One region of the Flavobacterium sp. AC274 genome, then DNA from elsewhere that is predicted to be linked to it. Evidence: riboswitches for the same ligand, from Rfam matches in the RefSeq annotation. Region 1 holds a riboswitch; the other holds the start of a gene.

What was found. A riboswitch is a leader RNA that binds a small molecule or an ion and turns the genes downstream of it on or off. The one in region 1 is predicted to bind cobalamin.
Region 2: another riboswitch for cobalamin. It lies ahead of ACZZZT_RS07855 (TonB-dependent receptor plug domain-containing protein); the one in region 1 lies ahead of ACZZZT_RS16720 (TonB-dependent receptor).

The regions. Positions count from the first base shown of each region.
Region 1 is NZ_OZ409852.1:3,729,946-3,745,579, forward strand. It holds gene ACZZZT_RS16715 (DUF5074 domain-containing protein) at 1-1,140, opposite strand, end outside; gene ACZZZT_RS16720 (TonB-dependent receptor) at 1,137-3,182, opposite strand; cobalamin riboswitch at 3,298-3,497, opposite strand; gene ACZZZT_RS16725 (NAD(P)H-binding protein) at 3,548-4,195, opposite strand; gene ACZZZT_RS16730 (adenylate/guanylate cyclase domain-containing protein) at 4,243-5,298, opposite strand; gene ACZZZT_RS16735 (alkene reductase) at 5,524-6,633, opposite strand; gene ACZZZT_RS16740 (DJ-1/PfpI/YhbO family deglycase/protease) at 6,725-7,288, opposite strand; gene ACZZZT_RS16745 (hypothetical protein) at 7,317-7,547, opposite strand; gene ACZZZT_RS16750 (putative quinol monooxygenase) at 7,589-8,353, opposite strand; gene ACZZZT_RS16755 (hypothetical protein) at 8,588-8,725, opposite strand; gene ACZZZT_RS16760 (NAD(P)H-dependent oxidoreductase) at 8,752-9,339, opposite strand; gene ACZZZT_RS16765 (Crp/Fnr family transcriptional regulator) at 9,415-10,005, opposite strand; gene ACZZZT_RS16770 (Crp/Fnr family transcriptional regulator) at 10,036-10,473, opposite strand; gene ACZZZT_RS16775 (hypothetical protein) at 10,778-11,008, opposite strand; gene ACZZZT_RS16780 (hypothetical protein) at 11,170-11,604, shown strand; gene ACZZZT_RS16785 (phytanoyl-CoA dioxygenase family protein) at 11,718-12,239, shown strand; gene ACZZZT_RS16790 (phytanoyl-CoA dioxygenase family protein) at 12,236-12,634, shown strand; gene ACZZZT_RS16795 (SDR family NAD(P)-dependent oxidoreductase) at 12,805-13,800, shown strand; gene ACZZZT_RS16800 (helix-turn-helix domain-containing protein) at 13,941-14,786, shown strand; gene ACZZZT_RS16805 (tetratricopeptide repeat protein) at 15,009-15,572, shown strand; gene ACZZZT_RS16810 (hypothetical protein) at 15,611-15,634, opposite strand, start outside.
Region 2 is NZ_OZ409852.1:1,685,596-1,701,229, reverse strand. It holds gene ACZZZT_RS07895 (iron chelate uptake ABC transporter family permease subunit) at 1-283, opposite strand, end outside; gene ACZZZT_RS07890 (ABC transporter substrate-binding protein) at 290-1,432, opposite strand; gene ACZZZT_RS07885 (DUF5522 domain-containing protein) at 1,604-1,966, shown strand; gene cobU (bifunctional adenosylcobinamide kinase/adenosylcobinamide-phosphate guanylyltransferase) at 2,153-2,665, shown strand; gene cobT (nicotinate-nucleotide--dimethylbenzimidazole phosphoribosyltransferase) at 2,838-4,514, shown strand; gene tnpA (IS200/IS605 family transposase) at 4,550-4,990, shown strand; gene ACZZZT_RS07865 (adenosylcobinamide-GDP ribazoletransferase) at 5,306-6,097, shown strand; gene cobC (alpha-ribazole phosphatase) at 6,082-6,618, shown strand; cobalamin riboswitch at 6,686-6,886, shown strand; gene ACZZZT_RS07855 (TonB-dependent receptor plug domain-containing protein) at 6,914-8,776, shown strand; gene ACZZZT_RS07850 (YncE family protein) at 8,782-9,852, shown strand; gene ACZZZT_RS07845 (S41 family peptidase) at 9,966-11,438, opposite strand; partial or broken gene ACZZZT_RS07840 (RNA polymerase sigma factor) at 11,683-12,191, shown strand; gene ACZZZT_RS07835 (hypothetical protein) at 12,178-12,636, shown strand; gene ACZZZT_RS07830 (DUF4252 domain-containing protein) at 12,651-13,178, shown strand; gene ACZZZT_RS07825 (DUF4252 domain-containing protein) at 13,181-13,717, shown strand; gene yiaA (inner membrane protein YiaA) at 13,874-14,269, shown strand; gene ACZZZT_RS07815 (S41 family peptidase) at 14,347-15,634, opposite strand, start outside.

The DNA.
Region 1 (15,634 bases):
TTTGGTTATAAAAGCGATATGTGCGGGAATATTTCCTGCTGTAGTTTTCCATTTTAATTTTCCTTCGGGGGTAAAACAGTAGATATATCCTGTTACTACATAATTTTGGGCATCGGTGATGTAGATTTCTTTGGTTTCGGGATTTACCTGGAGTCCATAGGGAATCATGATTTGCTTATCTGTGCCATCGGTAATAATTTTATCGGTAATAATTTTCTTGGTTTTGGTGTCTAATATCCCGTAAGTAATTTTGTTGCTATTGGTGAGGTAACTCCACTGAACGCTGTAGAAATAAAGTAAATCGTCGACAAGGCACATTCCTAAAACCGGAAGATCCAACTGCATTTTTTTCTCATCGATCTGGGTATCTATTACAAAAAGATTGGATGGCGTATTGTAATAATCCCCTCTTGAACTCACATAAATATCTCCTCTGCTGTCTATTTGCATACCGTAGAGATTAATACCTACGTCTATTTTCTTTATTTCGGTAAAAGTTTCAAGATCGATTACAGAAACTGTTCTGTCGTAGTTAGGAACTCTATAGCCTCCGGAATTAGCAACATAAAGTTTACCGTTATGCACCACCATTTGTTCGGGCTGGTATCCTACTGTAACTTTTCTTTTAATTTCTAATGATGTGGTATCAATTTCGGCAACAAAACCAATTTCTGCATTAGGGTCAATAGCAACTGGACCTGAATAGGAACTCACGTATGCTTTATCTTTATAAAAAGTTACATAACGGCAATTGGGAATATCAATTTTCCTGATGCGTTTTGCCGTCCATTTATCTATGACTTCTACTTTATTAGAAACATTTATTACCGCGTAAACCTTGTTGCCATAAATTTGAATATCATTTCCAACATCGCCTAATTCTTTTACGACTGTCGGGTTGCGTTCTGAGTAAATATCGGTTGTATAGTTTCCTGTTCTGTAATTAAAAACATCTATACTTGCCCGGTTCATTCCCATATTTCCCTCGTTTAGAAGATAAAAACCTTCTATATTGCCATCACTTCTGGGTGCAGCAACACTTACATCCGAAGATGGAAAAATGGTTTCTTCTTCTCTACACGAAACAAAAGCAAGGGCTATAAATAAAGGGAGTACTAATTTTGCGGTTATCTTTTTCATAGCTCAATACTGATTATAAATTTTAGTGTACGACCCGGCATCGGATAATTGTAAATCACTTCATATTGCTGATTGAGTGCATTATTGAGTTCTACCGTTCCTTTTAATTTGTAATTATGAATTGCAAATGCTTTTTGTACCGATAGATCATGTGTGTACCAAGGCTGTACTTCGTTGATTCTGATGTTGTTTACATTGCCATTATATCGCTTTCCGACGTAGATAAAACTATAGTTGAAATTCCACGATTCATAATTGGCATTTAGTATTCCAGACCCGCTATGCCAGGGTGTGTACGGAATCTGATCGCCGTAAGAAGACAATTCCAAGCCTCCAAATTTGGTATAATCGCGACTTTCAGAATACGTATAAGTTAGATTTGCAACAAGGTTCAATTTATTAATATGCATCCCCATATTAATAACAGATTCTATTCCGTGGCCTTTTACCTGCCCCATGTTGGTCATCATCCATCGGAACAAATTTCCTGTTGGAGCGGCGATTATTTTGTCTTTTGTATTGGTGTAATATCCATCGACCTGAATAGAAAATTTGTCAAAAAAGCTTTCCTTAACAGGTAAATTATAAGTAAACCCAACATCATACTGGTTCATATATTCAGGTCTTAAAGTACTTGAACCAACCATTGTATAATATAAATCATTAAAAGTGGGCATTCTGAAAATGCGTTTTGCAAATGCTCTAAGATTAAAATCGTAAGCTGCAAAAGGTGTATATCCGAGAAATAATGCCGGAGTAAACTCTGTTTTATCAGGCGCTTTTGCATTGTATCGAACCTCTTCATGCACGTGTGTACCAACAACGCTTCCTAAAGCTTTAAATTTGCCTACCCTGTAAGAACTTGCGAGAGAAAACAATGCTGTATAACGCTGTGGATAAGAAAACAAAGTTTTAATTCCTTTTCTGGTTGCATTTAATCTGTTGTATTGAAAATCTGTAGAAAGCGAAATATCCCAGGTTGGCAAAATACTGTACATATTTACGGCCGAGAAGTAATATTCCTGCTGGTAATAACTATCGTCTGACTGCGCTCCTTCGGTTACGGTTTCACCAAGCACATTTGTAGTATCTCTGGCCACGTAATGTGTATAATCGTAGGCATATTTTGCCTTTGCCTGAAATTTATATTTATTGGTAAAGTCTTTTATAAATGTTCCTTGCGAGAAAAAATTCTTGTCGTATTGCCTAAAACCGTCTGAGAATTTATTTTCGACAATAGCGCCGGGAGCTCCTCTGTCAGAATCATAATAATATACTTTTGCATCCCACGAACCATTTTTTATTTTTCCATAAAGACCGGATTCAAATCTTAGTGCTTCTATATCGCTGTTGTGTCGGGTTGCAGTGGTGTCATAAGCCACAGTTCCGTCCAGATTATTTCTTTTGTACCTGAATTTATATTGCCCATTCGATTTTATGTATTCAGAACTTACACTCAGGCTAACTTTGTCACTCAACTTTTGTTCCCATCTAAAAGACGGATCAAAATAATTGATAGACATTGTTTTGAAACGCACTAATACATTTGTTTTTTTAGCCTCTAAAAAAACAGGTCTTTTTGTTCTTAAATAAATAGTTGAAGCGGCCGCAAAGTCTTTTGCAGACTGAAATATTTCACTTTTTTGCCCGTTATACATGGTTAGGGATTCCATGTCGTCTAGCGAGTATTTTCCCAGATCTGTAACTCCGTTTTGGGCATTGCCTAATTGAATCCCATCGTAAAAAACACCCACATGATGTGTACCCATGTTGCGTACATCAACGGTTTTTAGTCCGCCAAGACCGCCATAATCTTTAATTTGAGTTCCGGCAAAATAACGAAGTGCATCTGCAACATTATGACTGGCGAGATTTTCAAGCAATACTCCCGAAAGGTTTTGTACAGGAATTACTTCCTGATAGGGTTTTCCTTTTAAAATTACTTCTTTTAAAACGCGCAAGCTATCATTAGATACTTGAGAATGAAGTACAACAGGAGATAACAGAACAATGAATAAAAGTATTTTTTTTGTATTATACATCACTTATTTAATTAAATAAACTTCGGGATGTAATAATCAAAAAAGCAATAAGAAAGAATCCCGCCATAAAATGACAGGTCCGTTTATTGTTGTTCAACTTTATTCCACGAAAGTCTTAAACTATGTGATTGTGGCAGGTCTCCTGACTTGTTCCATCTTTAAACAGCCTTCTCATCCCGAGATCGGGACAATGGCATTGGTAACGTTTAAAGACTTATACAGAACTTACAGTAGCGGGTCTGTTCAGGATTTACACCTGATTCCCTTTTAACTATTTTTTTCTAAGAAAAATAGACCAAAATCTGGCGCAAAGATATAACTATCTTTATAAAAATAAGTATGAATGTATTAATTTACATTTTGTCCTACATATTGGCAAAACTGAATATTTTATCAAGTTCGATAATTGAAGTGCCTTTAGGCAGCACTGTTGGTGCCTTTGCTAATTTCTTGGCCAGCAAATCAGTTGGCAGGGGTTTGAACTTTTTAAATAAGCCAATTGAGTTAACTGCTTTTAATATTTTTGCCATGGCATATTCTCCAAAACGATCAGAATTTGCCCTTAAAAGCAATCCTGGCCTAAAAATAATATACTGTTGGAAATTGAGCTCTGCAATGCTGTCTTCGAGTTCTCCTTTTATCTTCGAATAAAAAACTTTACTCTTTGAAGTAGCTCCGTAAGCAGATAACAAAACAAAAGAGGAAACGCCATTTTCTCTGGCTAATTTTGCAAATGTTGCAGGAATATCAAAATCTATTTTCTTTTGATTTTCCTTTGATCCTGCTGCTTTGAGCGTCGTTCCTAAACACGAAAAAATGACATCGCCTACAATCAAATCTTTATAATTGTCTATGTTGGAGAAATCAACAATTTCTTCTACGAGTTTTGGATGCTTTTTACCTGTTGCTCTTCTTACAAAAATGGTAACAGATTCGTAATTTTTATCTGCCAAAAGTTCATCAACCAGAAATTCTCCCGTTGAGCCTGTTGCACCAATAACTAATGCTTTCATAATTTTAATTTTTTAAATAATAATTTCTAATACAATATTAAGGCAGACTAATAAATTTCGTCAATACTAAAATCAACAGTATAAAGTTTCATTGGTTGCGCCTTTCCCCTTAAAAGTATTTCTCCCTGATGCATATAAGTTACAGGTAAATCTTTTGGCAGAGCTTCTTTTATGGCCTCAGAAATAACAAAATCATGATTAAAATCATTGCATTTGCATTGAATTCTTGACGTTGTATTAAGAAGATCTCCATGATAAACAATTTCTTTTTTTACTTTTCCTACCCAGGTTGTTACAGCATTTCCAATGTGCATTCCGGCCTTAAACTTCGGAATCCTATTATAAGTTTTTAAATAATATTCATTTCTGTTTTTAATACATTGTTTAAGAAGATAAAAGCAATACAAACACCGCTGGTCTTTTAAACCCGTTGCTGTTTTCCAGGTCAGAATAATTTCGTCTCCGGCATATTGATAAACCTCTGCACGTGAAGCCAAAATGGCATCGGTAAAATCGTTGAACAAATCCTGAAGTAATTTGCTATACAGAATATCTCCCAACTCTTCTGCCATTGTGGTGGATGATTTGACATCGACAAACATAAAAATTCGCTCTTCCTGCATCGGACGATGATATCGACCTGTAAAATAATTAGAAAAAAATCGGTTGCTTAACAAACTGCTAATTTCTAAAAACAAAATCAGGAAAATTGATGCACCAAGCGAAAAGATAAAATCTTCAAAAAGACGATTATTAATGTATTTACTTAAAGCTTCCTGATAGGTAAGATGACCCAAAATCTCTGCAAAAACAATCACGAAAAAAAGCAAAAACAATAGTATACAGAAACTATAAATAAGTGCTTTTAAAATCATACTTCCCAAAAAGGAATAGTTATTTAGATGAGTAAGTGTCTTCTCAAAAATAATTACAATAAAACCAATAGAAATTCCAATAATGGTACCGGGCAAAAGTTTTAGATATTGATAATCTGCTCCGGCATTACTAACTGCGGTATAAAGCAAACCCATTGCTCCACCAGCAACAATTGCTTTAAAAATGAGACTGTATTTTTCATAAAAAGGTATCTTAGGCAATTCCATATAACTAGATATTGATGAATTTCAAGGCACTTTTCCTTTATCTTTTAGAAATTTTAAACTTCTTCATAAATAAAAAATACTATTCTAATCAAAAGTAATACAGAATGTTAAGTTTAAAAAATTAATCAATAACAATATCCGGATTAAATTTCAAACCTAAATAAAGCAAATTTCAACGTTAATAAACGGTAACAAAACTGTCTCTGTTACCGCTTTTATTCAGATTTAAATTGTTGCCGGCTCTTTATAAGTTTTCCAATCTATATAACCGTGATTTCCTAATCCATAATGCAAATCACGATTTGGCGGCGTTAATTCCCAGTTGTTTTCCAAACGTTCTACTAAATCCGGATTAGAGATAAACGGTTCTCCAAATCCCGCAATATCAATTGTTCCCGCATCGATAAGCTCCTCAGATTTTTCTCTGGTCATTCCGCCGGCAAGAATAATTAAACCATCATACCAGGAACGAAAACGCTCTATAAAACCCTCTGGCAATGCATGGCTTCCTTTAGATTGCTGATCCATTAAATGGATGTAAACTATATTTCTTTTCTTTAATTCTTTGGCTAAATATTGATACGTTGCTTCTATTTCATCATAATGAGGCAAATCTCCCAAACCTCCGTATGGCGTTAATCTGATGCCTGTCTTTTCATTTCCAATAGCTTTGATAGTGGCATCAATAATTTCTAATAAAAATCTGGAACGATTTTCAATGCTTCCTCCATATTCATCTGTGCGGTTGTTTACAAAAGGATTTAAAAATTGCTCTACCAAATAACCATTTGCGCCATGAATTTCTACACCATCAAATCCTGCTTCAACTGCATTTTTTGCAGCATTTACAAAATCGTTTACAACATCTTTTACTTCGTTTGACGAAAGTGCTTTGGGCTTTGATGCTGCTACAAAACCTTCAATACCATTTTCGTTATATCCCCAGGCCGAAGTATTTTTTGCCTGAATATCTGATGGACCAACGGGCGCGATTCCGTTTGGTTGATTTGAAGTGTGAGAAACCCTGCCCACGTGCCACAATTGAGAAAATATAATGCTTCCTTTTTTATGTACCGCATTGGTTACTTTTTTCCAGCCTTCAATTTGTTGTGGTGTATACAATCCCGGAATGTAAAGTACTCCTTTTGCTGTTGCAGAAATTGCTGTTCCTTCTGTTACAATCAATCCTGCTCCTGCGCGTTGCTTGTAGTAGAGAACATTATTTTCGTTGGGAATACCATCTTCATTTCTTGCTCTTGTCATTGGTGCCATTGCAATACGATTTTTTAATTCTAAAGAGCCAATCTGTGCCGGCTTAAATATATCTGTTTTCATATTCAATTTTAATTTGAAATCTATTATTGTATTTTTTTAATGATTTGATAGTGAAGAAAAAGCTGTTTCTTCACTATCAAATCTCTTGAAATTATTTTTTAATCAACCAGCTTTCAACAGCTCTTGAAAAATCTGCTACATCAATAGGATGTCTGCTTGTGATAATGTTTCCGTCAGTTACAACGGTTTCTTCTAAAACGATTCCGCCCGCATTTTTTAAATCTGACTGAATGTTCCAGTAACCTGTTAATTTTCTTCCTTTCAAAATATCAGCAGATGCCAATACTACCGGAGCGTGACAAATAGCTGCAATTAATTTTCCTGATTTATTAAAATCCTGAATAAATTTTATCACATCTTTATCATAGCGAAGATTATCCGGATTCCAGGCTCCACCGGGAATAAATACAGCATCATAATCACTTACTTTAATCTGATCTGCCGTGCGGTCAAATTTTATCCAGCCCACTGGCTGTAAGTACTGAATAGCCATTACATGTGTTTTTGACATTTCAGGAAATGCAAGCCCGTATCTTTCAGGAGCCGGATTGAATTTTGGAGAAATAATCTCTACCTCTGCTCCCAATTCTTTAAAATACCAAACTGGACCTGTCAATTCAATTTCCTCAAAACCGTCTGCTACAAGAACAGCTATTTTTTTCCTTTAAGAACCGTTTTGTCTTTTACAGGAGTAAAAAGAAAGCTTTTAAGGCTTCGTTTCCTGGTGCATTCAATAATTTTGTTACGGGCATATTTACCACTGCCGATTGAGTAGATAATTGATTTACAACTTCTAACTCATTAGAATAATTTGTTTTCATTTCTTTAGTTTTTACTGTTACCTGAGCTTCTGCGTTTGATAGTGCAAATAGACTTACTATACTTGCTACAATGATTTGTTTACTTGTTTTCATTTTTCTTTAGATTTAATTGTTACTTGTTCTGTTTAAAATTGTTATTCACGAATAAGCGGTGCAAATTCGATAAGGTTGTGAATTCCGTCCTGAAAAGGCTGCTTTTTTATACTCGTATTGAGATAATCAAGTACAGGTTGAATGGGCGGAAAATTGAGATGATACTGAAAAGCTTCATTACTTCTAAATTTTTCAAAAGTCACAAACTGGGTTTTATCATTATCTAACTGAGATAACTGATAAGTTACTACGCCCGGTTCGCTTCGAAATTCTGGCATTGCAATGTGATAAACAGCTTTGAAGTTTTCCTCTGTGCCTGCCTTTGCATCCACAAAAAGCATAATGGTTAATTGCTTATCTTCTGCTTTGCTGGCTCTTCGCCATTCTTGCTTAGAAATAGGTTCTAAATCTTTTACGCTGATTACCTTTTCAGGCTTTGCTAATGCAGAGTTTTCTAATTGTATTACTGCTTTTGACTCTGAATTTTTCCTGAATTTATTCAGTTTGTTTTGATTTGTCCAACGCTCGAATAACCAAATAACTGATTGATTATCTTGTTCAAAATAAGCTTCTGCCATAATATTACTATCATCTGAAAGCGATTTTAGAACATAGTCTCTTATAGCTTTTTCAAATTTTTGCAGATATTCCTTCTTTACCTCGTAACGAGTAATTTTAGCCACTATAACACTTTCTTCAGGTTTAGTTGAAGTTTGTGCGCTTGCAAACGCACTTGCTAACATAAACAACGTTGTAAAAATTACTAACGCTCTTTGAGAAATAGAGAGATTTGTTTTTGCTGTCATAATTTTAAATGTTTAAGGATTATTATTTTTAAAGATTACTTGCTGATAATGATCTTAATTATAAACCAAAATTACTACCACAATCAGCCTCGCGCCAATGAGGCAAATCACTAAAAATGTGTGATCGAAATCACTTTCAATAATTTCAGATTAATGATTTTTCTTTTTGAAAATAAAAACGCCCAAATAATGAAACAGTAAACCCACAGCCCATGCTGAAGTTTGCCATAATGGCTATAAATAAGTTCTGTTTGTAAAAAACCATATTGCCCAAATGATCGGAATCGTTAATACAAATACCAATAAGTGAATTCTAAAACCTTTTGTTGGATTGATTTGAGCAACTGTGTGCCCGTTTGCTAAATTTTTCATGATGTTTAATTTAATAGTTGATTATTTTATTTAAGCTTTTTTCCTAATTGTTCTACTTTTTTCAACCACTTATTTCTTTGGTTTTCTGTTGATTTTCTCATAAAACCAAAAGTTGAAAATTTGACAGGATCAAATCCCACGTAGCCAAAAACAATGTCTTTGAGAATTTGATATTGTGATGCACGATAAATGAGGTAAAACCACCATTTTGGTGTGTCCATCGTAACGAGGAGTCTTAAGCTTTTTCCTTTTAAGAGTTTTTCGGGAAATATTTTTCCTGAGTGATGTTTGAATGCGAAGTCCGGAAGTAGAATTCTGTCTATAAATCCTTTGGTAATAGCGGGCATGAAACCCCACCAGTTTGGATAAGACAAAACAACGTGATCTGCCCACAAGATAAGTTCCTGTGATTGGATTAAATCTTTTTCGAGTTCTAAAGTTTCTCCGTTTTTATATCCGTCAGAAAGATTTACATCAAAATTTAATTTAGAGATATAAATCGTTTTACAGTTTGCTCCTGTAGTTTCTACTCCTTTTCTGTAAGCGTCTAATAATGCATTACAAAAAGAATTTTCAGAAGGATGCCCTAGTATAAGTAAGATATTCGTTTTCATTGCAGTTTCATTTAATTTGACACTGCAAAGATTTTAAATAATCAAAAGGTACTCCTGACACAAATGTGTCAAAAACTATTTATGGGCTAATTTTTGACGAATTCTTGTAAGTGACTGTCTTTCAATTCCCAAAAAACTGCAAAGATGAGATACGGATATTCTGTTAAACAAATCTGAATGGCATTTTATAAAATCGAGATAACGCTCTTCGGCAGTTTGAAATATGAAACTTTCAATACGAGCCTGCTGACGTTTTAAAATTTCTTCGGCAACTAATCTTCCATATTTTTCAAAGCCCGATAAGTTTTCATAGATCCATTGCAAATTTTCATATGAAATGCAGACCATAGTGGTTGGTTCTAAGCATTGAATCGAATATTTACTTGGCTGTTGTGTTATAAAAGCAGGATAATGCGTTGCGTAATCACCTTTGGCATAAAAACCTACGGTGATTTCATTTCCATCATTGTCGATAAAAGAAGAGCGCACTAAGCCATTGGCAATAAAACCAATTGCTTTTTGAACTTTGTTGATAGGAACAAAAAAATCTTTTTTATTTAATTCTTCAATTGTAAGTTTTGAAGCAAACAGAAAAAGCTCATCATCAGTAATATCAGGACAAATTTCCTTAACTGATTTTAAAAGTATTTCTGCTCCTGATTCCATTTGATGATTTATTTTAGATCAAAAAATTATCTACGAATGTTGGTATAATCGACTTAATGTTTCGCGGCTTACTCCCAGATATTCAGCAATTAATTTTTTTGGGATTTTTTGCAACAGACTTGGATATGATTTGGCAAACTCTTCATAACGCTGTTGCGGATTACTGGATAAAAGCAATTTAATTCTTTGTTGTAAAGCAACATATCCATTGGTGAGTTTTATTCTGAAAAAATGTTCCATCTGATGAAGATCAGCTGCTAATTTTTCTCTTGAGTCGAGTGTTAAACAAATCACTTCGCCTTCTTCAAGACATTCAATGTACATTTCTGCTTTTTGCTGTTTAAAAAAAGCATAATAATCAGACATCCACCAGTTTTCCTGAGCAAACTGAACAATATATTCCTTGCCCTGATTATCCAGATAAAAAACTTTATAGATACCGGATATGGCTAAAAAATCATATTTCACCTCATCTCCTTCATGAATTAAATATTGGTGTTTACGTACTTTTTTTACAGAAAAAAAGATTTGATATATTCAAATTCTTCATCGGTAATTGGTGTTATTGCTTCTATATGTTTACGTAAATGCTCCATAATTTTGATAAGTTCCTTAACAAAAATAAAGAAAATTAGCTTATAACTATGTAGACATACAGCCATTACTTTTAAAAATTAAAATGAATTAAGAAATTTTCAAAATAAAAAAACTCCATACTAAATGGAGTTTTTTATAAAACTTAAATCTGTTTTGTTTCAATTAGCAAAAAATGCTATTTTTTAGGGGTTTCTCTGTCTCCCGGAGCTGGATCTCCGTCTTCATTACCTTCATTGCTTCGAGTTGTGCCTCTTGTTCCGGAATTTAATGATGTGCTGTCTCCTGCTTTTATAGCATCAGAATCTGTTGTTGTAGAAGTTCCTGAAGCAGAATTTGTTTTACAAGAAAAAGTGAGTGCCATTAAAAGAACAAACACTAATAATTTGAATTTGAATATAGTTTTCATAATGTAATTTTTTAAATTTATATAAAGCTTTCTCAAATTTACTTAGATGTAAGTTTTATTTGTTTCAATATTTTAACTTTTTGTTACACAATTAAATACAAATCAACATATTACATATTTTATTTAATTATGTAAATTGGTAATAGTAAAAAGAAATAAAAATGGATAAGATAGAAAATAGCAATTTTAAAAGACTTGTTGGTATATGGAAAACCAGTGGAAATATAAAATCAGGTCATGAAAATCTGGAATTAAACGGTATTGACAGTTACGAATTAATACTTGATGGAAATTATATTTTGCATAAAGCAAAAGTAAAAATGGGGAACGATATTAGTGAAACATTTGAAATCTTTAAGTTACAAAACTCAATGGATAAGGCTAAAACACAATATTTTGATTCAAAAGGTGAAGATGGAATAATGACAAGTTCGTTAGTAAAAAATGAATTTAATATCGAAGGAAAAAATTTGAAGTTTACAGGAAACATTAATGATCAAAGCACTTTAATAACAGGTAATTGGTACGCTCAGACTCAAGATGGAAACTGGAATGACTTTATTGAACTGAAACTAGAAAAGCAAAAAAGTAAATAGACTGTAGATCAAAACAGGTATTTTTACTTTAGATCAAAAGCATCAAATAGCTTATTTTTGAAATTACTAAAAATTAAACAACCAAACTTCAAAACATAAACCACCAAAAAACCATGCCCTGGACTATTCTTGAAAAATTATGGGAACGTACTTTGCATCCCTCCGGCCATACTTCTGCAAACACTGCCCAAACCTGGGACAGTGAAATTAAAACTTTATATCAATTGGGTATTAGTATAGAAGATGTTTTGCAGTTTTTGTATTTTGAAAAACCTGATTTTGAAACCTTTAGAATCTGGGTTACGAATAGGTTAAAAAATGAAAATACTAATATTGAAGATTTTGAAGATAAAGTGCTTTCAGAACAAGATCTTCAATTTTGGAATAAAAATGGTTATGTGATTGTAAAAAATGCTATTTCAAAACAAGATTGTAAAGATACCCAACAAGCTATTTGGGATTTCTTAAAAATGGATCCCAATGATAAACAAAGCTGGTATAAAAGACATGAGGATCAAAAAGGATTAATGCTTAATTTTTCGAATCATGAAACTTTAAACAAAAACAGATTTTCTCCAAGAATAAAAAAGCTTATGAGCAGCTTTATAAGACAACCAAAATATACAAAACGATAGATAAAGTAAGTTTTAATCCTCCCGAAACCGAAGATTTTCGTTTTTTAGGAAGTCCGCTTCATTGGGATACCAGCTTAAAACAGCCCATAAAATTTGGATTGCAGGGACTACTCTATCTTAGTGATTGCGGTATTAATGATGGTGCTTTTCATTGTGTTCCGGGATTTCATAATATTATAAATGATTGGCTAAATGATCTCCTGCCAAATGAAAATCCAAGAGAAAAAGCTTTAACCTTAAAAGCTGAACCGATAATTGGCGAGGCTGGTGATTTTATAATCTGGAATAATGCGCTGCCACATTGTGCAACGCCAAACAAGGGAGAAAACCCAAGAATGGTTCAGTATCTAACGTATTTACAAGATGATTATGATACTTATGGAGAATGGCTGTAGCTATTTCAAAAGTTTACTTATTTCCGCACAAATAAAGAATAACAAACTACATCTTTTAATTAAAAAACAAAATGACATTTTAAACAAAGTAAAATGACATTTTGAACAAACTCATTGCTTTAACTTACCGATAACTTTGCCTTATAATAATCAACTAAATATTATAAGAAATGGAAAGTAATAATTATCAGGGAGCAATGCAAAATCCGGTTGGTTCTGGATTTAATGCACAATCAACAACAAATGATGTAATAAAAGGAATTGATCTTACAGGCAAAATTGCTATTGTAACCGGCGGAAATACAGGCATTGGTTTAGAAACTGCCAAAACTCTTGCCTTTGCCGGAGCAACAGTAATAGTTCCTGCCAGAGATATTGAAAAAGCAAAAAAGAATTTACAGAATATACCCAATATAGAATTGGCAGAAATGGATTTAATGAACCCTGATTCTATAGATGCATTTGCACAAAAGTTTTTGCAGTCAGAAAGACCTTTGCATTTACTTATTAATAATGCAGGCATTATGTGGGTTCCTTTTCGAAGAGACAATCGTGGTATCGAATCGCAATTGGCTACAAATTATTTAGCTCAGTTTCAGCTTACAGCGAGATTGTGGCCTGCATTAAAAAAAGCAAATTCTGCACGGGTAATAAATGTATCATCGCAAGGACATCAATTTGCTCCTTTTAATTTTGATGATCCTAATTTTCTACACAGGGAATATGAAACTTTACAGGCATACGGACAATCAAAAACAGCCTGCAATTTATTTGCTCTTGAGTTGGATACTCGTGGTAAAGAATTTGGCGTAAGGTCTTATTCTCTTCACCCGGGATCTATTAATGGAACTGAACTTGGCAGAGAAGCATCATTAGAATTATTTCAAAAAATGGGTTTCTGTGATGCAAATGGTGCTATTTTGCCGGAGATTTTAGCCAACTTAAAAACGATTCCACAAGGTGCCGCAACGACTGTCTGGTGTGCCACAACTGCTCTTCTTGATACTGTTGGAGGTGTTTACTGCGAAGATGTAGAGGTCGCTCCAATAGCAACCGAAACGGCAATATCATCTGGTGTAAAACTATATTCGCTGGATGAAGATAATGCCAAACGTTTATGGATACTTAGTGAAAAAATGAGTGGAATTACATTCAAGGTTAGCTAATGAAATTAAAATAATGTTGTCGGCTTTACTGGCGGCAACATTATTACAAATATAATTTTAATAAATTTGGTGTATGTGTTTTCCAAATAACTATTTATTTAGTCTCTTACATTTTTATAAAACTTAATAATCGCAGACAAATGGAATTTGAGGCAAAATATATAACTCCGGATATTAAGCTTTCTTGTTATGAAGACAAGTTTTTTAAATCAGATATCATATTTGATCAGCATATGCTGGTATGGTTTATTTCGGGGGAAACAAAAATTGTTCAGGCAGATACTATTCACATTTTTAAAAAAGGAGATATTTTTCTTATTCCCAGAAATCAATTGGCCACTATTATCAATTATCCAAAAGATGGTGAGCCGCACAAAACGGTGGTAATGCATTTAACTACTGCCAGACTTAAAGATTTTTATGCAAATCTCGATATTAAGCCCAAAACTTCAATCTCTCCAAAAATAAACTATTATAATAATCATCCCTTATTAGAAAGCTGTCTTACTTCATTGATTCCGTATTTTGATATGACAGAACTTCCGGAAGATATTGCTTCACTCAAAATAACCGAAGCGATCACTATTTTGAGAACTATTGATAAGGAAATAGATAATATTCTCGCAAATTTTGAGGAACCCGGAAAAATTGATTTAGTACATTTTATGGAACGCAATTTTATGTTTAATATGCCATTAGACCGTTTAGGATATTTAACCGGCCGCAGTTTATCGACATTTAATAGAGATTTTAGAAAATACTTTAATACTACTCCTCAAAAATGGCTTACTGCAAAAAGATTAGAATTAGCACATTATGAGCTAACAAAAAACAAGAAAAAAGCCATAGATGTTTGCTATGAAGTTGGCTTTGAAAACCTTTCTCATTTTTCTTTTGCCTTCAAAAAACAATTTGGTTATACTGCCACAGAATTAGTTACTGCCAACCTGGATGTATTGACTAAAAATGGAGATTTGATTGTGTAAAACAAATTTTCGCTTATCTCTTTCATAGCAGTAGATCGCGCGACTATTATATTCTAAAACAATGTTTAACAATACTTTATAATCGTTTTTTTTTCAAAATATTATATTTTATCTGAACAATAAACTCTAAATATTCCAAATTTTAATTATCTTTAAATCCTCCCCAATTTTATAAATCGTTTCCTTGCTATTACAATTATGACCAACCAAAAACCAAAAAATATGAAGTGGTTCAACAATTTAACGCTCGAAAAAATTAGAGGAAAATTTTCAAAATCTATTACTGCCGGCGAAGAATCTGTTCATTTTGAAAAAGGAAAAGAACTTTATGCCGCAAACCAGTTTCAAGAAGCTATCATTCATTTAGACAATGCTATTAGCTCAGGTTCTTATCACGAAGCTTACAAATTAAAAGCAAATTGTCTGCAAAAAATGGATTATCATTACAATGCGATCGAAGATTTTGACAAAGCAATTGAAGCGAATCCTCTGGACTTTTCAAGCTATTATAGTCGCGCGGTTTCTAAAAAAGCTATTTTTGATTTTACCGGACAAATTGAAGATCTACATAATGCCATTTACTACTATAAAAAGAATACAATTTTAGAAAATTCGATATTAAGATCGTTTGAAAGTGATCTTTTATTTGCTAAGATGAGCATTGACGGACTAACAAAAAATGCTGCTGAAATTGCCAAAATTCCTTCTTTGGAAATTAAATCACTTATTACAGATTCATTACATCTTATCAAACAGGTAAAGTTAAAAAATGCAGCTGTGAAATAGCTATAAAAAAATAAGCCCTGAAATTCAGGGCTTATTTTTTATTTTTTCTTTTTCGATTTTGA
Region 2 (15,634 bases), 2.0 Mb from region 1:
AAACATCTGGTCCGGCTAATGGATTCCTGAATAATGTCTGCATCAGCAAACCGCTAATTGACAGTCCTACACCAACCAAAAAGGCTGTTATAGCTTTTGGTAAACGGTAATTAATAATGATATATTCCCAAGTTGATTTACTGGCTTGTCCACCTGTTAAACTGGTATATACTTCTTTAAACGGAATTGTAATTGATCCTAAACTTATGTCCAGAAAAAACATAAATAATAGCACTAAACCAAGTACAAAAAACAGAATTATATTTCGCTTTGAATTTATCAATGAATCTTAATTTAGTTTAGAGGCAAAGGTAAATTCGTAGCTTGGCAATAAATCAGGGTGAAAAATTTTGATATAATCTTTTAAAACTAAATCCGGTCGGCTTGGTGCCAATTCATAATAAACTGTTCCGCCAGTTGCTCCAAATTTACCTTCAAAAGTATATACGTTTTTAGACGTAAAAGCATCAAATTGTGTGTAATGCGGATTGCTTTTTCCGAACTCTTCCAATGTTTTAAATGAGCCTGAAGCAATCCAGAAATTAGCAGTTTTAGCTTTGTCTAATACTTTTTCAAAAGATAAACCTTCACTTCCGCTTCCTTTTAAATCGGCCCATAAATAATTGGCATGGGCATCATTCATAAATTGTGCAACCCAGCTATTTCCTTTGGCTACATACCAAAGATCTTGATACATAGAACCATACAAAACAGTTGAAGTTGCCGGCTGATCTGCTACTAATTTTTTTGCCTGATTGTAGCTTTCAACAATTTTATCAAACAATTCTTTGGCTTTATCTTCCTTGCCAAACAATGCACCGTAAAGTTTAATCCATTCTGCTTTTCCAAGCGGAGATTGTTCCATCCAATCGGCCTGAATAAAAACATTTAAACCGCTTTTTTTCAAATTATCCAACATTGGGTTGTTGTTATCTACCCCAAAAGTTATAATCAGATCCGGCGACAATTCTATTAGTTGCTCGATATTCAATTTTTCATTTTGCCCTACATTCTTTACTGAACCTTTATCAATTAAAACTCTTGTTTTTTCTGAAGAAACATAATCAGTATGAGGAAAACCAACTAATTTGTCTTCAACATCAAGCATTTCCAAAAACGGAATATTTGTAGTAGATGTAACAACAACAGATTCTAAAGGCACTTTTATTGTGGTATATTTTTGCAGACTATCTGGTACTTTTGCTTCTTTTTCTTTTAAAATATAAGTGAATTTTGCATTCGCATTTGGCCATGGCTCTATAACTGTAACCACAGAATACCCTTCGTGTTTTACAATTGAAAGTCCGGAAGCAAACTCTATGCTATTTTGGGGAATTTCAGTTTTTACAATCTCCGGAGCTTCATTTTTTTTACATCCAACCAGAAGAAAAAATGATAAAACAAAAATAGTTTTTGGAAATAAATGTTTCATATGTAGGTTATATATTTTGAAATATGGTATCGTTATTGCTTATTATTATTCAAATTTGAATCACGGCGATTCACAATCGAAATTTTTCAATGAGGACAAAGGTAACGCAATTTATAAATTTTTTATTTACCTTTATTCTTACAAAAACCAAATTTATCTTTACCTACTATTATGAATACCACAAAAACCAAAATTTGCTCGAGTTGCGACTCTGCATTTAGTTGCGGAGATATTTCTGTTGAAAACAAATGTTGGTGTAACGACTACCCTCCTATTTTTAATCTTTCTGATGGTGGAGATTGCCTCTGCCCGGATTGCTTTAAAGAAGCTTGTATTGACAAAATAGACGCTTATATCGAAACTATGACTCCCCAAAAAGCACTACAAAATAAAGCACTATCTTTACCAAAAACAGAAAAACTAATCGAGGATGTTGATTTTTATATTGAAAACGGCAATTATGTTTTTACAACATGGTTTCATTTAAAAAGAGGAAATTGCTGTGGTAACAACTGTCGGCATTGCCCCTATTAATTGTTAATTATAAAATGTTAGTTCATATTCATTTCTTAAAAACCTAATTGGTCTTTTGCGTTAGGGATAGAAGCGGCATCCTTTTATTTTTTTCTTTAAAAAAATAAAAGATAAAGCGTATAGCCCGACCCTTGGGGAACGCCACAATAATTCATAACTCAAAACTTACAACTCATAATTTAAAAAATGATCTACTTAATTACCGGCGGTGAACGATCAGGAAAAAGCACTTATGCGCAAAATCTGGCTTTGCAGCTTTCCGAATCTCCAATTTATGTAGCAACAGCCAGAAAATGGGATGTTGATTTTCAAAATAGAATTGATCGCCATCAACAAGAACGCGACGAACGCTGGACTAATATTGAAAAAGAGAAATATATTAGTGAAATTGATTTTTCAGGAAAAGTAGCGCTGATTGATTGCGTTACGCTTTGGCTGACGAACTTTTTTGTCGATACTAATTATGATGTAAATTTAAGTCTCGAAGAAGCCAAAAAAGAATTCCTTTCGATTGCCAGTCAGGAAAATACAATATTTATTATTGTAACCAATGAAATTGGAATGGGCGTTCATGCAGAAACTCACATTGGAAGAAAATTTACAGAACTGCAAGGCTGGATGAATCAGTTTTTGGCATCAAAAGCAGATGAAGTTATTTTGATGGTTTCCGGAATTCCGGTTAAGATTAAGGGGTTATAATTTCTAAAAATAAATTCCAAATTTTTAAAATTCCAAATTCCAAAGCTATAGTTTATCTTTACTTATGTACTAAATTTTCAAATTGTATTAATATTTCCTTTTTTTGGAATTTGGATTTTTTTATTGGAATTTCCCACATATTTGGAATTTAAAAATTGTAATTTTATAAATTATGAGCCATTTAGATGATATATTAAAATCCCGCCGCGATACCCGACATTTCACAACCGATGAAGTTCCTGACGAAGTAATCGAAAAAGCTTTGCAGGCCGGACATTGGGCGCCTTCGGTTGGATTGACGGATGCTACGAGATATTTCATCATTAAATCGGCAGAAGTAAAAAGTGCTATTAAAGAATTATTTTTAGATTATAATAAAAAAGCCGAAGAACTCACCGATAATCCGGAACAAAAAGAACATTACAGATCGTTAAAACTCGAAGCGATTGAAGAAGCTCCAATCGGACTTATTATTGCGTATGACAGATCTGTTTTAAATCAGTTTACTATTGGAACTGTTGGCAGTAATGAGGCGGTAAAGTTTAGTTCGGTTTGTGCTGCACAAAATATTTGGCTTTCGCTTACAGAACAAGGTTACGGAATGGGCTGGGTTTCGATCCTGAACTATTATCAGTTTAAAAAAATCCTTGATTTACCTGAAAATATTGAGCCTTTGGGCTATTTCTGCATTGGAAAACCGGCAACGAATTACAACAATCAGCCGATGCTTCAGCAGTTGCACTGGAAGCAGAAATCGGAAGCTCCGGATTGCAAAGAAATCAAAAATGTGGTTGAAAGTCGTGTTTTAGATTTTCAATTAAAAACAAAAAATTCTGATGCCAAAAATGACTTTGCTAAACTTCTACAGGAAAAAATAGATTCTAAAACCAAACCAGTTGGTTCTTTAGGAACTTTAGAAACTTTGGCTTTTCAGATGGCAACGGTTTTTGAAACCTTAAATCCTAAAATTACAAACCCAAACATTGTGGTTTTTGCCGCAGATCACGGAATCGCAAATCATGGTGTAAGCGCTTATCCGCAAGATGTGACCCGCCAAATGGTTGGTAATTTTCTCGAAGGCGGTGCCGCAATCAATGTTTTTTGCAATCAAAATAATATTCAGTTATCTATTGTAGACGCTGGCGTAAACTACGATTTTCCAACAAATGCTAATTTAATCAATGCTAAAATTGCAAAAGGAACACAATCGTTTCTACACGCACCGGCAATCAGTGAAACGGAATTACAATTGTGTTTTGAAAAAGGAAAATCTATTGTTGATGATATTGCAAAAACAAATTCAAATTGCATTGGTTTTGGCGAAATGGGAATTGGAAATACCTCAACAGCTTCGGTTTTAATGAGTCTTTTAACTGGTTTTTCTATTGAAGAATGTGTGGGAAAAGGAACTGGAGTTGAAGCTGAAAAATTACTTCAAAAACAAAATATACTTCAAAAAGCAATTGATAATTATTCCGGTCAAGCCGAATTAATGCAGCAATTGGCTTATTTTGGCGGTTTTGAAATCATACAAATGGCAAGTGGAATGTTAACTGCTTTTGAAAATAAAATGATAATTTTGATCGATGGTTTTATTTGCAGCGTGGCTTTTTTAATCGCTTCGAAAATAAATGCTGATATTCATAAAAATGCTGTTTTCTGCCATTGTTCTGCCGAAAAAGCACATCAAAAATTACTTGATTATTTACATGCAAAACCTATTTTAAATCTAGATTTGCGCCTAGGTGAAGGAACAGGCTGTGCGATTGCTTTTCCTATTTTAAAATCGGCCGAAGCTTTTTTGAATGAAATGGCTAGTTTTGAAAGTGCGGGGGTTAGTAGGAAATAAAAGCAGTTTCAGTTTTCAGTTAAAAATAAAATTATATGCCATTTATTAAAGTTTACATCCATTTTGTGTGGAGTACAAAAAACAGATTTCCTTATTTAGATTCTATTGAATTACGTCAGAAAGTCTGGAATCACATTAAAGAAAATGCAAAAGAAAAAGGAATTTACATTGATTTTATAAATGGTTTTTCAGATCATTGTCATTGTTTAATTTCATTGGGAGTCGAACAAAATATTAAAAAAATAATACAATTGATTAAAGGTGAATCTTCTTTTTGGATTAATAAAAATCAATTAACAAAGGAAAGATTTGAATGGCAGGATGAATATTTTGCTGTTTCGGTTTCAGAATCGGTTGTTGACAAAGTGAGAGATTATATTAAAAATCAAGAAATTCATCACAAGAAAAAAACTTTTCAGGAAGAATATGATGAATTTATAATGAAATTTGGATTTCAAAAAATATTGAATAAATAGAATTTGGCTAAAGCCATTTCCATTATAAAATTTAATCCCCCAGATAAATCTGGGGGCTATTCAATATTGAAACCTATAATTAAATTCAATAACATTCTGCCAATCTTTATTGACAATCTACTATTGAATTGCCTCCAGATTTGTCTGGGATTATTGGAGAATTAAAATTTGAAATAAGTAAAAACAAATAAATCTGAACCAAATCAATTCTAACACAAATCCATTAATGATCTTTTTGAATAGCCCCCAGATTTATCTGGGGTTATAAAGTTTGCAATGAGAATGGCTTTAGCCAAATAATATACCTAAATATCAATGAAAAAAGAACTACATATCTTCTTTACCTGTTTAATGTTTTATACCCGAATTCCCTGCCCCAAAAACATCGATCATAATCCTGAATATTTAAATAAAGCTACTCGTTACTTTCCTTTTATAGGATGGATTGTTGGAAGCATTTCTTTTTTAACTTTCTATCTTTTTTCCTTTTTTCTATCCACAGAAACTGCCGTTATTTTTGCAATTATTACTTCTGTTTTAACAACGGGAGCTTTTCACGAAGATGGTTTTGCAGATGTCTGTGATGGTTTTGGCGGAGGATGGACAAAAGAAAAAATCCTGATCATTATGAAGGACAGTGCTATTGGCGCTTATGGGGCAATTGGTTTAGTTTTACTTTTTTTATTAAAATTCAAATTACTTTCAGAAGGCATTTTGCTTTTTACTACTGATAATGCTCATCTTCTTATTTTCCTTTTGTTTATTTCGGCTCATTCTTTAAGTCGTTTAGCTGCAATTTCGATCATTTTTACGCATAAATATTCGCGTGATGATGCTTCGAGCAAAAGTAAACCAATCGCAAATAATCATAGTTGGAAAGAAGTTTTCGGTGCTTTCTTCTTCGGATTAATTCCTTTGTTGGCACTTGCTTTTTTTCAGTATAAAATTTTATTTGCGATAATTCCAGTTTTTCTAACCCGTTATTTTTTGGCTCGTTATTTCCAAAAATGGATTGATGGATATACGGGAGATTGTCTTGGCGCAACGCAACAGGTTTGTGAAGTTATTTACTATTTAAGTATTCTTTTTTTATGGAAGTTTATCTAGTTCGCCATACCGAAACTATTTGTGAAAAAGGAGTTTGTTACGGACAATCAGATGTGGCTATTGCTGAACCTTTTGATTTGGTTTTCGAAAACATCATTTCGCAATTACCTGCTGAAGCCATTATATTTTCGAGTCCGTTGAAAAGATGTTCTATTTTAGCAAAACACATTCAAAAAAGAATAAAAACTATTTCTTATCAGGAAGACAAACGATTGATGGAAATGAATTTTGGCGATTGGGAAATGAAAAACTGGAATGATATTCTGTCCGAGCAACTGAATCCGTGGATGGAGGATTTTGTTAATATTCCGGCTTCAAACGGAGAATCTTTTGTTGAATTACATAAAAGAGTTGGTCAGTTTTTATCAGATCAAATTTCAGAAGAAATAAAACAGCCAATAGTTATTATTTCACATGCCGGCGTAATTAGAAGTATTTTATGCCATCATACTTTTTTACCCCTAAAAGATGCTTTTACTAATAAAGTAGATTTTGGACAAGTAATAAAAATAGTACTTTAAAGGTCGTTTTGTTTAGAATTTGATATAAAAAGTGAAACAAATTTGAAAATTCGATGATTTTAACTTTATCTTTGCGCCAAATTAAGGTTGTGTTTAATTAAACACATTAAAAGGGAATCAAGTATAAATCTTGAGCTGTTCCCGCAACTGTAAGCTTAGTTCTATAATGAATGCTTATTGTTATCTACAAACCACTGCTCGCCCCGGCGGGTGGGAAGGTAAACAATAAGACGCAAGCCAGGAGACCTGCCTTTATAACAAATATCGAGCTCTCGGGAAAAAGAGTTTAGAAATTATGACTTTAAAAAAACGTTTTGCATTTTGTTTTCTGTTGTTGTGCCAATTCATTTCGGCGCAAAATGACTCTATTACAAAACTTAAGGAAGTTATTGTTTCTGATGTCAATCTAAAAAAATACTCCAGCTCACAATCGGTTCAGGTTTTAAATGATTCTGTTATCAATAAAAATCAGCCTTCCTTAACTTCGCTTTTAAACTATAATACTGTTATTTATTTTAAGGAAAACGGTTTGGGAATGACTTCGGCTCCCTCTTTTAGAGGAACAACAGGAGCGCAAACTGCTGTTATCTGGAATGGTATAAATATAAATTCCCAGTTTTTAGGTCAGGCAGATTTTAATACTATCGGAACAAGAGATTTCAATTCTATAACTGTAAAAGCCGGAGGCGGAAGTGTTCTATACGGAAGCAGTGCCATTGGTGGAAGTATTCACCTAAATAATGATTTACGATTTAAAAAGGAATTCTCAAATCAGGTATTTTTTAGCTTAGGAAGTTATAATACTTTGAGCGCCAATTATCGTACTATCGTTGCATCAGATAAATATAGTCTTCAGATAAGTATTTCCAGAAACAGTTCTGATAATGATTTTAAATATCCGGGCAATACAAATCAGAGAAACACAAATGGTGAATACTATAATACTAGTATGAATACCACTTTTGGTTATAAAATTGATTCTAAAAACACATTAAAGGCTTATAGCCAGTTTTACGATTCTGAACGTCATTTTTCTTTGACTTCTCCTAATGGTTCCAAAACCAAATATGATGATTTTAATACCCGAAATTTATTAGAATGGGAAAGTCTTTTTAATCGTTTTACATCAAAATTGAAAATTGCTCATATTGGAGAATCATATAAATACTATCCTAGTATTACTTCGGAATTATTCACTTACGGAAAAGTTGAAACTTCTCTTATAAAATATGATTTGGCGTTTGATGTAAATGATAAGATTAAACTAAACTCGATTGTAGATTATAATCGTAATAAAGGATATGGATCGAGTATCGATAACGTAAAAAGAGAAATAGGCTCTGCGAGTATATTATTAAGTCATTCATTAAGTGACAAATGGGATTATAATGCGAGTATTCGTCAGGAAGTAACAGACAATTACGGAAATCCATTTCTTTTTTCGTTTGGAACACGTTATCAGTTTACTGACTTTTACCGTGTAAAAATAAATGCTTCAAAAAACTTCAGAATGCCTACTTATAATGATTTGTTTTGGGAAGGAAGCGGTAATCCTGATTTAAAACCTGAAACTTCTTATCAGGCTGAAATTGGCAATGAATTTTTTACCAAAGATTTTTCAGTATCAGTAACGGCTTATTACAATTCTATTAAAAATTTACTGCGTTGGGTTCCTTCACAAGGCGGCGGAGATATGTGGTCTCCTGAAAATACAGACAAAGTAAGGGCTTACGGTGCTGAAGTAATTTTAGAATGGAAACCAAAAATAGCAAACAATAATTTTACAATTAACGGAACGTACGCCTATACAGTTTCAGAAAGCGAACAATTGATTGCAGGTGAATTAATTTACAAGCAATTGATATACGTTCCTTACCATAAACTGACAGGATCTGTCTCCTACAATTGGAAAAAATTCTCGTCTTATTTTCAGTATTTATATAACGGAGATGCCTATACAACACCTTTTAATAATCCAGCAACTAAGGTTAAAGATTATAACGTTGGGAATGTTGGTGTTGACTATGATTTTGGCAAAAAGAAGAGTTATAAACTTGGATTTCAAGTACTAAATGTTTGGAACGAAAATTACCAGCCTGTTACAAGCAGACAAATGCCCGGAAGAAATTATTCTATATACATAAACCTTAATTTTTAAATACCATGAAAAGATTCAATAAACTATTTTTAGCTGTCCTAGTAAGCTCAGCATTTTTTGTGTCATGTAGCAATGATGATGACAATACTCAAGAGGCACGCGGTGATTATGATGGCGGATTATTTATTGTTAACGAAGGTAATTTTGGAACTCCAAACGGCTCTATTTCATATTTATCTGATGATTTACAAATCGAAAACAATGTGTTTTCATTAACAAACCCAGGAAAAGTAATCGGAGATACTCCTATATGTATTGTTTTTAATGGTGATTTGGCTTATATAGTGGTAAACGCATCAAACAAAATCGAGGTTGTTAACAGATATACTTTTAAAAGCGTTACCACAATAACTACAAATCTAAACAATCCGAGATTTATTGCTTTTGCAAACGGAAAAGGATATATCACTAACTGGGGAGATCCGCTGGTTACTACAGATGATTATGTAGCAGTACTTGATCTTGCTACAAATACTATAAGTTCTTCATTAATTTCTGTTATTGAAGGTCCTGAAAAAATTATTGAAAATGCCGGAAAACTGTATGTAGCACACAAAGGTGGTTATGGCCAAGGAAATTCATTAACAGTAATTAACTCTGCTACTAATGCAGTTGTAACCAACTTTGAAGTTGGAGATGTACCAAGTGCATTGGTAAAAGACAATGGAACTTTATATGTTTTATGCAATGGAAGACCTTCTTATGCCGCACCAGAAACTGCAGGTAAAATTGTAAAAGTTAACCTGAGCAACAATACTATTGCATCAACACTTAGTTTCCCAGATGTAACACATCCTGGTTTTATGGATATTAATAACAGTAAAATATATTATACTGTAGACAGTAATGTTTATACAACTTCGACAACTTCTACCGCATTACCAACTGCTGAGATATTTAAAGCTGCAAAAGTTAGTACACTATATGGTTTTGCTGTGAAAAACGACAATATCTACATCGCAGATGCTGGAAATTATCAAGATCCTGGAAAAGTGTACATCTATTCTTTAACAGGAACACTTACTAGCGAACTTGGCGTTGGGATATTGCCAAACGGTTTTTACTTTAATAACTAGTAAAATAGCTGGAAGATATTTTCAGAATAATCTATTACTTTATTTTTTTTATTTTTTTGGAAAAAAAGGCTTTCATTTCTGAAAGCCTTTTTTATATCATCTATTTTAATCTCTTATCTTAATGCTTTTAGAAATTCTTTTGGAGCAGTTTCTAAATACATTTCATTTCTTACACCGTTTATTTTTTTGGAATCGCTAAAATAAGGTAAAACTAATTCTTTATCGTCCTGAATTCTTTTTGCTGTTACACCGGTAATTTTAGATATCGCTGTAGCCAGGAAAGGTTCGTTTGTTTCTCCTAAAACACCGTAACTGGTTACGAATTCCTGTTGTAAATAAGTAGGTGTTAAACCGCTTGTATAATCTCCAAAATCTTCTGAATTGGCAATTTTTAAAACCAATGGCTGCATGGCATATTTATGATTTGGATTTACTTTAGAATTTTTGTCCAAAGTTGGTGAGTCATAAACTGTAAAAGAACCAACATTTTTACCAATTGTTGTTTCACCAATCTGCACAACATTAATATAAGGTTTTAATCCGTTTATAACCAATTCACTTGCAGATGCCGTATTATCCGTAGTTAGAACATATACCGTTGTTAGGTTTAAACTATTTAAACCAGCATCAGCGCTATTTAAAAATTTAATATTTAAACGCTCTAAGCCCTCCGCATCCATTCCTGCCATTGATTTAATGTTGTATTGTATTTTTGAGAAAATCTTACCTCCAAACTGACCTGTAATTAAACTTGCCAAAAGTGTTGCGCTGTTAATAGAACCTCCGCCATTATATCTTAGATCTAACACTAAGTCAGTAACGCCTTGTGCCTTTAATTCTCCAAAAGCATCATTTAATCTGGCGTCATAGTCCCGATAAAAGCCATTATACATCAAATAACCTATTTTATGACCGTTTGAATTTATTACCTTATTAATTAAAATCGGGTTTTCTTCTAAAGTTGTTTTTGTTAAACTAACAGATTTTCCGTTTAAAACAAATGCCGATCCATTATAGTCAGCAAAATTCAAAGTGTAGCTTTCACTATCCAGCAATAAAGCTTCGTAGTTTGAAACTGTTAACTTAGTTCCGTTTACAGCAGTAAAAAAATAACCTCTTTTAACATCTTTTGTTGATGCATCAGAATTAGCAATAATATAGCGCACATAACCTACTAAGTCATTAGATCCTTCCGAAACTCTGGTAAGCCTGAAATCAACTCCATTGTTTTTACTGATACCATTAAGTTCCTGTTCTAAAACAGTATAATCATCAACAATCCAGCTAAAACGATCAATAGCATTAATTGGATATTTGCTCACGGGTTTATTTAATAGATCTTCAAATAATTCCTCTGGTTTTGAATAGCCCGCTAAAAATGAATTACGGGCATCTGTATTTGCAAAACGATCATCAGCTAAATTAGGTACATCAGCCTGCCACAGATAAACTTCATTTAATCCTCTCCAGATAAAATCGTTTACCTGCAAATCAGAGGGTGCGGCAACATCATCCTCATCTTCGCAGGATTGCAAAGAGAAAGCTAATAAAAAAATTAGCAGGACACTTCTTAATATTGTTTTCATAAAAATATGTTTCTATATTCTATTAACGTAAAAATACTATCTTTAGTTTTAACATTTATAAGTTTGTTGTTTTTTTCTAATAAAAAAATTTCAATACTGTTGTAACAAAAATAATTGTGTCTCGTCTTGACTATATAAACGCTCTATAAAGGTTTGTTTATAAAAATAAAGATTGGCTAAAAATTTACTGTAAAAGATTAAATATTTAGTCCTCTCTAACCAAAAACCAAAAAAGTAACCACAGATGAACCAAATTGTGTTTATAGAATTAATTAATCCTTTTAAAGACAAAGTTTTTCGTCTGGCAAAAAGATTACTTACCAGCACCGAGGAAGCTGAAGATGCAACTCAGGAAGTAATGGTGAAATTATGGAACAAAAAAGATAATCTCGATGCTTATAATAGTATTGAAGCCGTAGCAATGACAATGACAAAAAATTATTGCCTGGATCAATTAAAATCTAAAAGAGCCGGGAACCTTAAAATTGTACATAATAATTTTACCGACAGAGAACCGCAATTAGATAAACAATTAGAAGACATTGACAGTTTAGAATGGGTAGAAAAAATAATGAGTCAGCTGCCGGAACAGCAGCAAATATTAATTCAGTTACGCGATGTTGAACAATATGAATTTGATGAAATTGCGAAAATTGTCGACATGAATGAAACGGCTATACGAGTAGCGCTTTCGAGAGCGAGAAAAAAATTAGAGAATCAATGCTTAATACACACCGTTATGGAATTAAATAAAATAGAAGATATATTAGAAAAATACTTTCAGGGAGAAACTACTATTGCCGAGGAAAAAGAATTAAAAGAATATTTTTCTTCACCGAATGTTGCGCAGCATTTAGAGCAATACAAACCAATGTTTGGTTATTTCTCTCAGGTAAAACAACAAAAATCAACGCAAAATATTCCACTAAAAACTAAAAAACGAAATTTGACGTGGCTATCAATTGCAGCTTCTGTTGTTGTTTTACTGTCAATTGGAACCTATTTTTATGTAAGCGAAAAAAATACAGCTCCGGTTGTAGCGCAATCAGAATTAGGAACCTATGATGATCCGGAAGAAGCGCTGAAAGCAACGCAAAAAGCTTTGGCCTTATTATCAAACAATGTTAATGTAGGTATTGAAAGTGTACAATACATTAAAGAATACGAACAATCAAAAAACAAAATTTTTAAACAATAAAAAAATCAATCAAAATGAGAAATTTAATTATAACACTAGTTTTCACATTCGTTACCACTACTTTTTATGCACAAAGTGCATTTGATAAATATGATGGTCAGGACGATGTAACCTCTGTAATTGTAAACAAAAAAATGTTTGATTTAATGAGTAAGGTAAAAGTTGATGCTTCAGACAAAGAAATGCAACAATATATTAGCCTGATCAAAAAACTAGACTATTTAAAAGTATTTACAACCAAAAACCCTAAAATTGAAGCCGACATGAAAGCTTCTGCAGATAAATATATAAAAACTGCAGGTTTAGAAGAGTTAATGCGAGTAAATGACAGCGGAAGAAATGTAAAAATATTAGTAAAATCAGGTGCCAGCGACACTCAGGTTAAAGAATTACTGATGTTTATTGACGGTGCCAAAAACGAAGAAACGGTCTTATTATCTTTAACCGGTAATTTTGACATAAACGAAATCTCTGTACTTACAGATAAAATGCAGCTTCCCGGAGGTTCTGACTTGAAAAAAGCGTCTAAAAACAAAAAATAATCATGAAACTAAACGTTTTTACCTCAGCCATTTTAGCATTAGTAACTTTAATAAGTTGCAATTCTGAACCTTCATTACAAAAGTATTTTGTAGAAAACACAGAGAACAAAGATTTTATTGCCCTTGATGTTTCGCCAAGTATTTTAAACTTAGAAAAAGCAAAATTATCAGCCGAACAAACAGAAGCTTTAAAGTCTTTTGACAAAATGAATATTCTGGCATTCAAGGCAAATGACAAAAATCAGGCACAATTTGAAACCGAAAGAACAAAAGTTAAAGCTATTTTGACAAATCCAAAATATCAAAAATTAATGTCTTTTGGATCAGGTAAAGACGGGGCTTCAATAAGCTATGTTGGTACTGACGAAAACATAGAAGAATTTGTGGTTTTTGCCAATAGAAAAGAAAATGGTTTTGCAGTAGTACGCGTGTTAGGAAAAAACATGAATCCAAACAATATTATGACGTTAATGTCTGTTTTGAAGGAATCAAATATAGATATGGAACAATTAAAGCCTTTGCAGCAATTGGTTAAATAATACATCCTTTACTTACTTTAAAAACAAAAAAAGCTCCATAATTGGAGCTTTTTTCTTATAATATTTGAAAGATTAAACTTAATAATATTCAGTACTCTTTTATTTAAAACTGAAGTGAATTTAACTATATTTGTTACTTAACCAAAAATATTAAATATGGTACAAAAAACATCGAATGCCTTTATTGCAGCATCTTGGGTTGCACTTGGAGCCGGAATGATCGGATACATTGTTGGTCTAGCCAGAGCCGAAATGCTTTTAAACGAAAAAGGATATTATTTTACTGTTCTAATGTTTGGTCTGTTTGCTGTAGTTTCACTACAAAAAAGTGTAAGAGACAGACTTGAAAAACTTCCGGTAACAGATATGTATTATGGAATTTGCTGGTTTGGAACTCTTTTGTCAATTGTATTATTGGTAATTGGACTTTGGAATGCAACAATTCTACCAAGTGAAAAAGGTTTCTATGCATTTGCATTTTTATTAGCGTTGTTTGGCGCTATTTCAGTACAAAAAAACACAAGAGATAATATGTCATTTTCTAATGAATAATCTTTTGAAATTATAATTCAAATAAAAACCAACTTCCAAGTTAAAACGAAAAGCTCCATAATTTTATGGAGCTTTTTTTATTTACTGCTTTTTGCTTTTTCATATCGCATTTTTAAACCTTCTAAGTAGGGCGCTTTTTGCTCTTCTGCTAATGCAATTGATTTTTCAAAATTAATTAAAGCCAAATCCTTCTTACCATTGAGCTCAAGCATGTCTCCATACGCCAGATAACTCATTGGAGATCTAGGATATAAAACCGTATTGCTTTTTAATATTGACTCTGCTACAATAGGATTCTTTTGGATATTTTGAGAACCAAAAAAATTAATATCCCCTTCACTAAATAGATTCAAATCATTGCCTTTGGTAAAAATCTGAAGTATTTGTTGATCTATTTTTGTAATATCACTTTCTGAATAGGATTGGGTTTGTTTATCAAGAATATCCTGTAATTCACTATATATGTTTTTTGATTCTGATGCTTTTTTATTTCTGTAAGTTTCTGCAGCTTGACTTGCTAATTCAACAGCTTTAGAATAGGCACTTTCTCCAGAAGTTTTTATTTCCGGAATAACCCCGGTTCCTTCCCAACTTGTTTTGGTTATCGGATTTATGCCCATACCTGTCGGAATAAAGATTTCTAAATCAGGATTTATCTTGAAAACATCACCTGGATTCGCAGCACCTCCAGTAACTTTTCCAACTAATGTAGCTCTTTTTTGACTTTGCATATTATAACTAAATTCCTCAGCTCCCGAAAAAGTTTTTGAGCCGGTAATTATAAATAAAGGGACATCAATCATTTTCTTTCCATTTACTTCATGAGTAATAGCTTCATCTTTTCGATTTCCTTGTCTAAAATAAAGCGTATTAGTCAATAAATTACTCTCCAGAAAATAACTACATAAATAATTTACCGTTTTAGGATTACCACCACCATTATCCTGCAAATCAATAATTACAGCATCTGTATTTTTTAAGAGATACATATATGCATCAATAGTTTTAGTAGTTTCAGCAAGAAAAAAGTTGATGTTTAGATAACCAATATTTCCATCAATTATTTTTACCTCTTTAAAACCATTGGCTTGTTTTCGAATATCTGTGTGTATTTTTAAATAACTTTGATAGTCATTATTTAAATTCTCATGCTCTTTTACAGGAGCAAAAGCAGTCCAAACGCCCAAATGTTTATCATTATTAACAACTCTGATTTCTTTAGTTAAGGCATGCGCGAACGAATCAAGTAAGTCATATTTTTTAAACTTCCCTTCCTTTAAACTTTTATTCAAATGGTTGGCTATTAATTCGGCTTGATCAGGAAAAACGTAATTTTCCTGTAACAATAAATCAATTTTACCGATA